3 regions of the Streptomyces sp. NPDC101194 genome follow, and region 1 is predicted to be linked to each of the others. Evidence: riboswitches for the same ligand, from Rfam matches in the RefSeq annotation. Region 1 holds a riboswitch; each other region holds the start of a gene.
What was found. A riboswitch is a leader RNA that binds a small molecule or an ion and turns the genes downstream of it on or off. The one in region 1 is predicted to bind cobalamin.
Positions count from the first base shown of each region.

Region 2: linked by a shared signal. The riboswitch ahead of ACIRP2_RS34890 (ABC transporter substrate-binding protein) and the one ahead of ACIRP2_RS03555 (prenyltransferase/squalene oxidase repeat-containing protein) in region 1 are both predicted to bind cobalamin.
Region 3: linked by a shared signal. The riboswitch ahead of ACIRP2_RS32335 (ABC transporter substrate-binding protein) and the one ahead of ACIRP2_RS03555 (prenyltransferase/squalene oxidase repeat-containing protein) in region 1 are both predicted to bind cobalamin.

Region 1 covers NZ_JBIWOS010000001.1:806,979-809,234, forward strand. Annotated here, with positions in the region: gene ACIRP2_RS03550 (SCO2322 family protein) at 1-1, opposite strand, end outside; gene ACIRP2_RS03555 (prenyltransferase/squalene oxidase repeat-containing protein) at 1-1,272, opposite strand, end outside; cobalamin riboswitch at 1,380-1,515, opposite strand; gene ACIRP2_RS03560 (MBL fold metallo-hydrolase) at 1,692-2,256, opposite strand, start outside.
Region 2 covers NZ_JBIWOS010000013.1:130,826-133,081, forward strand. Annotated here, with positions in the region: gene ACIRP2_RS34885 (FecCD family ABC transporter permease) at 1-179, opposite strand, end outside; gene ACIRP2_RS34890 (ABC transporter substrate-binding protein) at 176-1,186, opposite strand; cobalamin riboswitch at 1,277-1,466, opposite strand; gene ACIRP2_RS34895 (beta-ketoacyl-[acyl-carrier-protein] synthase family protein) at 1,543-2,256, opposite strand, start outside.
Region 3 covers NZ_JBIWOS010000011.1:164,596-166,851, forward strand. Annotated here, with positions in the region: gene ACIRP2_RS32330 (NmrA/HSCARG family protein) at 1-489, shown strand, start outside; cobalamin riboswitch at 1,062-1,214, shown strand; gene ACIRP2_RS32335 (ABC transporter substrate-binding protein) at 1,253-2,239, shown strand; gene ACIRP2_RS32340 (FecCD family ABC transporter permease) at 2,236-2,256, shown strand, end outside.

The sequences.
Region 1 (2,256 bases):
CAGCTGCCGGTTCTTGCGCCGACCGCTGATCAGGAAGGCCGCGGCCGCGGCGACGACGAGGCCGATGCCGATGAACCACCACACGCCACCGATCACGTCGTCGCCGCTGTGCACCTGGTCCTTCTCCGTGGCCTCGTACCCGGTGTCGGCGGACGGGTCGGGCGTCGTGACGGCCGCGGGCGTGGGACCGGTCGCGTTCAGCCGGTCGACGAGGTCGACGCCGTTGAAGTCGCGCGCGTCGGAGCCGGTCGCGTGCGCGGCCAGGACCAGCTGCGCGTAGGCGGCGGGACCGTTCTGCTCGGCCCAGGGGCCGGAGTTCTTCTTCAGCCAGGCCACGGCCTTGGCGGCCTTGTCCTGGTGGCCCGCGGCGGACAGGGCGACGACCGCGTCCGCGGTGTTGCCGAAGTCGGGCTGCGGGGTGGTGTCGGTGGCGCCGGGCATCGGGGCCAGGTCGAGGTGGCCGCTCGTGGCGAGGGCGTTCGCGAGGTAGTGGGCGCCGTTCTGGGCGGCCTGCTCGGGCGTGGGATCGGACCCCGGGTGGCAGCTGGTCCCCTTGACCGCGGCGTTGTTCCCGACGGCCAGCGCCTTGCCCATCGTGCCGAGCACGGCGGCCGCGGTGGCGTCCGCGTTGGCGGCGAGCTTGCCGGCCTTGTCGGGCTGGTAGGCGAAGGCGCCGCCGTCCTTGCCGCCGCACGGGATCGCGAGCGCGAGCAGCGGGGAGTAGGGGGTCTTGCCGCCCGGTGTGGTGATGTCCGCGAGCCGCTGGCCCTGCCGGGCGAGGGCGCCGATCACCAGCGAGGTGGAGTTGGCGTCGCTGGGCGCGCCGGCGGTGTAGCCCCAGCCGCCGTCCTCGTTCTGTACGGACTTCAGCCAGCGGACCGAGTTGTTCACGGTGTCCCGGTGCCCGCCCACCTCGACGAACGCCTGGACGGCGGCCGCGGTGGCATTGGTGTCCAGCACCGTCTTCTCGGTGCAGGGCCGGGAGACGTCGGGCCGGTACGCGGCGTAGGCGCCGTTGCCGCACTGCTGGGCGATCAGCCAGTCCACCGACTCCGTGGCGGGCGTGACGCCCTCCAGCCGCTGGGCGAGGAAGGCCAGCGACTGCCGCCAGACACCGTCGTAGGTCGGGTCCTTCGTGCCGTACAGCCCGGACGGCAGGGCGACGGACGGTGAAGGGGAGGGGGACGGCGCCGCCACCGCGACCGGGGCAGCGGCCGCACAGAGCACGGTGGCGATGGCGGCGAGCGTTGCCGCGCTGCGGCGTACGGTCATGGCGGGCGGGGCCTCTCCTGCGGGGAACCGGGCACAGGCACGCTCAGGCACCAGGCTCCGGCTCCGTATACCTCGACGGTGCCGACCACCGGGGTTCCGGAGGTCGCGAGCCGGTCACGACCGGGGACAGGGCATTCCGACTCACCGTCTGCGACGACGGTTCACGGCTGCGTGGTCAGCGCCGGATTCGCACCGGCTTCCCCCTGAACGGGCATGATGACGACCCGCACACTCTACCGGGCGGGGTCGGACGGGTTCCGGGGCCGTCCGGGGCCCGTCCCCCACGGGACGGCCGGCGGCCCGGTGCGGCCCCCGGCGGGCGACGGTTCACCGCGCCTGCCGGAAGCCCGGCCCGTGCCGGAGCCCGAGCGCCCGGGAGAGGCCGGACGAGCCCCCCGCCCGACGGCCCGCCGCGCCCTTCACACCGCGATGTACGTCACCGGCTCGCTCCCCGCCACCGCCTCCGCGCGCCCCAGCCTGACCAGACGCCGCAGGTGAGCCTCGGCCTCCGAGACGGCGATGTTCCGCGAACCGTGCGAGATCTGCTCCCACGGCCGGTTCCACTCCATCCGCTCGGCCAGCTCCCACGGCGTGAGCGGTGCGGCCAGCAGCTTGAGCAGTCCGGTCAGCCGCTCCTCGTGATGGTCCAGGAGTTCCCGTACGCGCCCCGCGGCGTCCGTGAACGCGTACTGGTGGGCGGGCAGCACCTCCGCCACGCCGAGCCGGCCGATGTGCTCCAGCGAGCCGAGGTAGTCACCGATGGGGTCTCCCCCGGCGGCGGGGGCGGCGCCCTGCGCGGCGTCCGGGTCCTCGTACAGCCCGATGTGCGGGCTGATCCCCGGCAGCAGATGATCCCCCGAGAACAGGCGCCCCCGGCCCGGCAGATTCCCCGGATGCTCCTCCTCCAGATGCAGACAGACATGACCGGGCGTGTGCCCCGGAGTCCAGATCGCCCGCAGTCGGCGGCCCGCCAGGTCGAGGAGC
Region 2 (2,256 bases), on a different contig from region 1:
GCGACGGAGATACGGGCGGGGCCGATGGTGACGGCGATCGCGACGGACAGCACGAGCAGCGCGATGCCGCAGCCCCACAGGACTCCGCCGCGCAGCTTCCGCGGACCCGTCGCGCCGCCCACGCCGGTCGCGGAGGTCCGTGACGTGTCCGGGGCCGCGGCGCGTCCGGTGTCCGTCATCCCGCGAGCCCGAAGGCGCGCAGCCCGGCGGCGACGCGTTCCACGCCCTCGACCGTCCGGATGGACGGGTTCATGGCCTGGCCGCTCAGCAGGACGTACCGCCGGTGCCTGACGGCGTCCATGTTCTTGGTGACGGGGTTGGACTCCAGGAATTCGATCTTCTTCGCGGCGCTCTCGGCGGTCTGTGCCTTACGGGTCAGGTCACCGATGACCAGGACGTCGGGGTTGCGGTCGGCGACGGTCTCCCAGCTGATCTGGGGCCATTCGTCCCGGGTGTCGTCGAAGACGTTCTTGGCGCCGAGCTCCCGGGTGATGATGCCGGGTGCTCCGCAGCAGCCGGCCAGGTACGGGGCCTTGGAGTCGGAGAACCAGTAGAGGATGGTGGCGTCGGAGGCGTCGACGCCCTCGGCCGCCTTCTTCACCCGGGCCCGCAGTTGCGCCACGAGCCTGTCGCCGCGCTCGGCCACGCCGAACACCCTGGCCAGTTCGCGCACCTCGTCGTAGACGCTGTCCATGGTCAGCGGCTCGGTACGGGCGCCGTCGCCGCTGCCGCTGTTGTCCTTGCCGGTGCAGTCGGCGGGCGAGACATAGGTGGGGACCCCGAGTTCCTCGAACTGTTCGCGCGGGGCGACGCCGCCCTTGGCGAGCGTCGACTCGAACGACGCGCTGACGAAGTCGGGCTCCTGGTCGAGGACCTTCTCCGACGACGGCCGGTTGTCCGCGATCCTCGGGACCCCGGCATTGGCCTTCTCCAGCCCCTTCATCACCGGGTCGGTCCAGGTCGCGGTGGCGGCCAGCCGGTCGGCGAGGCCGAGGGAGAGCAGGATCTCCGTCGATCCCTGGTCGACCGACACGGCGCGCCGCGGTGCGGATTCGACGGTGACGGTGCGTCCGCAGTTCCTCAACGTCACCGGGTATCCGTCGGTGGAACCGGGCTTCGCGACGGAATCGCTTGTTCCGCCCCCGCAGGCGGTCAGCAGGACGAGTCCCGCCGCGAGCGCGGCCATGGTGCGGACGGGGTCGGATATGGACGGCACAAAGTCCCTCTGCGTCTCTGGGCCCATACGCGGAGCCCGTTGCACGGCGTCCTGCGCCCGGTACCGGGCGCAGGTGCCAGCAGGTCTTCGGACTCGGGTTCCTGCGGACGGGACGCCTTCCCAGGACACCCGAGGGTGTTCCCAGTGGCCGTGGCCCCGCCCGTCCCCCTCACCGCTGCGCGTCAGTTCCGGATTCTCACCGGATTCCCTGACCCCTTCGTGGAGTTCGACTGGCCCCGGCAAGCTATCACGGGCCTCCGCGCAGCTCACGGGCGGTGTGGCCGGTGGTACGCCGGGCCGTTTCCCGTCGCACCACCTGCCTGGTGCTACGGGCGCTGAAGAGCGATCACGGCGTTGTGTCCGCCGAATCCGAAGGAGTGGCTGACGGCACGCCGGACGGGCTGTCGCAGCGGGGACCTGGTGACGCAGTTGATGTCGAACTCGGGTGCCGGTGCGTCCAGGTTGGCGATCGGCGGCACGATTCCGCGTTGCAGCGTCAGGACGGTCAGTGCGGCCTCGATCGCTCCGGCCGCCCCCATGCAGTGCCCCAGGACGCCCTTCGGGGCGGTGACGGGCGGCCGGTGCGGGTAGACCCCGGCGATGAGGGCGGCCTCGGTGGCGTCGTTGGCCGGGGTGGCCGTGCCGTGTGCGTTGACGTGCTCGACGTCTCCCGCCTCCCACCCGGCGTCGCGCAGCGCGATCTCCACCGCCGTCCGGGCCACCACGCCGGACGGATGCGGACTGATGGGATGGTGGGCGTCGGTGGTGGCCCCGGCGCCCGCGACCAGCGCCCGCGGTGCCGTGCCCCGGGCACGGGCGTCGTCCGCCCGTTCCAGCACCATGACGGCGGCACCCTCGCCCATGACCAGCCCGGCCCGGTCGGCGGCGAAGGGCCGGCACAGCCCGGTCGCGTCGCCGTCGCGCCGGGCCCCGGCTCCGGACCGGGCGAACCCGGCCATGGCGGCGGGATAGACGATCGACTCGGTGGCTCCTGCGATCGCGATGTCGCACTGCCCGGTGACCAGCAGATCCCGGGCGAC
Region 3 (2,256 bases), on a different contig from region 1:
CATTTCGAGAGCAAGGCGCGCATCGAGGCGGAACTGATCGCGGGCGACGTTCCGTACACGATCCTGGGACCGACCTACTTCTTCGACAACGCGCTCGGCGGAGCGCGGCGCATCCTCGACGGCGTACTCGACCTGCCGTTGCCGCCCGACCGGCCGTTGCAGCAACTCGCCAGGCCGGACCTCGGCGCGTTCGCCGCGGAAGTGCTGCTCGACCCCGCTCGGTACGTCGGGCAGCGCATCGAGCTCGCCGGCGACGCGCCCACGCCCACGCAGATGGCGGCCGCGCTCGGTGCGGCGCTGGGACGCGAGGTCCGCCACGAGTACGTACCGCTCGCGGCCATCGGCAATCCGGACATGCACGCGATGTGGACGTTCCTGAACGGGCCCGGCTACCGCGTCGACATCCCCGCCCTCCACGCCGCCCATCCGGAGATCCCCTGGACCGGCTTCGCCCACTGGGCGCAGCACGCCTGGACCGCCGCCGGCTGAACCGGCCGGCCGGCTCGCCGGGCCGCGCGCACGAGCACGCCCGGCGAGCCCCGTCGCCCCCCGGATCTCAGTCCGGCACGACGGAGAAGGAGCCGGGGCCGAAGTCTGCTGCTTCGAGGGTCTTCTGAGGCTCCGTCGGCTTGCTGCGGCGCACGCGGGTGCGTGCGCGAGCCCACCTGTCGTGCCTTCACACGCCGCTTCGAACGCCGCACCGTCCGAGCGGCGTCGGGGATCAGCACCGCGTCCACGCAACGGCGGAAGGTCGGCAAGCGGGGAACTCGGCCACGACGCAGGCCGACCTGATGCCGACTCGACGGCACCACTCAGCAGGCCCACGACCTGTCGCGGGACGCACCCACCGCGCCAACGGCCGTAGCGCACGGCCGACCGCCGCCGTGGTGGACGGGCAGAGCGTCAATGCCTCGGGAAACACGGCTGTAGCGGGGGAATATCGAGAGACGCGGGCGACGCCTGACCACCGACACCACAGCAGCCCGAACCTTGATCGGATGCTGTCGGTCGCCGCGTACATCGGCCTCCGGGGCCGCCCGGCGCCGGCCGTGCAAGGGTCAGGCCCTGGCGGAATTCGCGGTCTGACAGAATGGGCTTCGAAAACTCGGGCGACGCATGTCAGGAAACCGGTGTGAATCCGGTACGGTCCCGCCACTGTGACCGGGCTGCAGCAGCCCGGAAGCCAGATACTGGCCGCGCCGCCTTCTCGTACGACCCAGGGGACGAGGACATCCCCCGGAAAGGCTCGGCCATGCCCCGGATCCGCCGTGTACCACTCGCGCTCATACCACTGCTTCTGCTGCCGCTCACCGGCTGCGGCTCCGGCACGGGAGGCGAGGGCGAGGCAGAGGCCGCACCGGCCGCCGACGGTTTTCCCTACACGGTCACCAACTGCGGTACGAAGACGACCTTCGACGCCCCGCCGAAGCGCGTCGTCACCATGAACCAGCACGTCACCGAGATCATGCTCGCCCTCGGGCTCCAGGACCGGCTGGCCGGGACGGCCTACCTGGACGACAGCATCCTGCCGGAGTACCGGTCCGCGTACGCCAGGGCCAAGGTGCTGGCGAAGGAGTACCCCTCCAAGGAGGTACTGCTCGGCGCCAACCCCGACTTCGTCTACGGCGGGTACAACAGCGCCTTCGACAAGGCCAAGGGCCAGGACCGGGCGGGGCTCCAGAAGGACGGCATCAACACCCGGCTGAACATCGAGAACTGCACCAGCGGCAAGGTCGGTATCGATCAGCTCGCCACCGAGATCACCCAAGTCGCCAGGACCTTCGGCGTACCGGAGCGCGGCGAGAAGCTGATCGCCGAGGAGCGACAGAAGATCACGGCGGTCGAGGCAGGGCTCAAGGGCTCCTCACGTCCCTCGGTGTTCGTGTACGACTCCGGCGACAGCTCCGCCTTCACGGCGGGCGGCAGGGGCATCGGCAACGAGATCGTCCGGCTCGCCGGGGGCAGGAACGTCTTCACGGACCTCGACGCCACCTTCGGCGACGTGTCCTGGGAGCAGGTCATCAAGCGCAAGCCCGAGGTGGTCGTGATCTACGACTACGGCGGCACCACGGTGGCGGCCAAGAAGAAGCGGCTGCTGAACGATCCGGCACTCGCGGACGTGCCGGCGATCAAGAACAAGAGGTTCGCGGTACTCCCGCTGTCCTCGGCCGTGCTCGGTGTCCGGGTCGCCGACGCCGTGCAGGACCTGGCCGGGCAGCTGCACCCCGGCACCCCGTGAGCGCGGAGTCCGCCCGC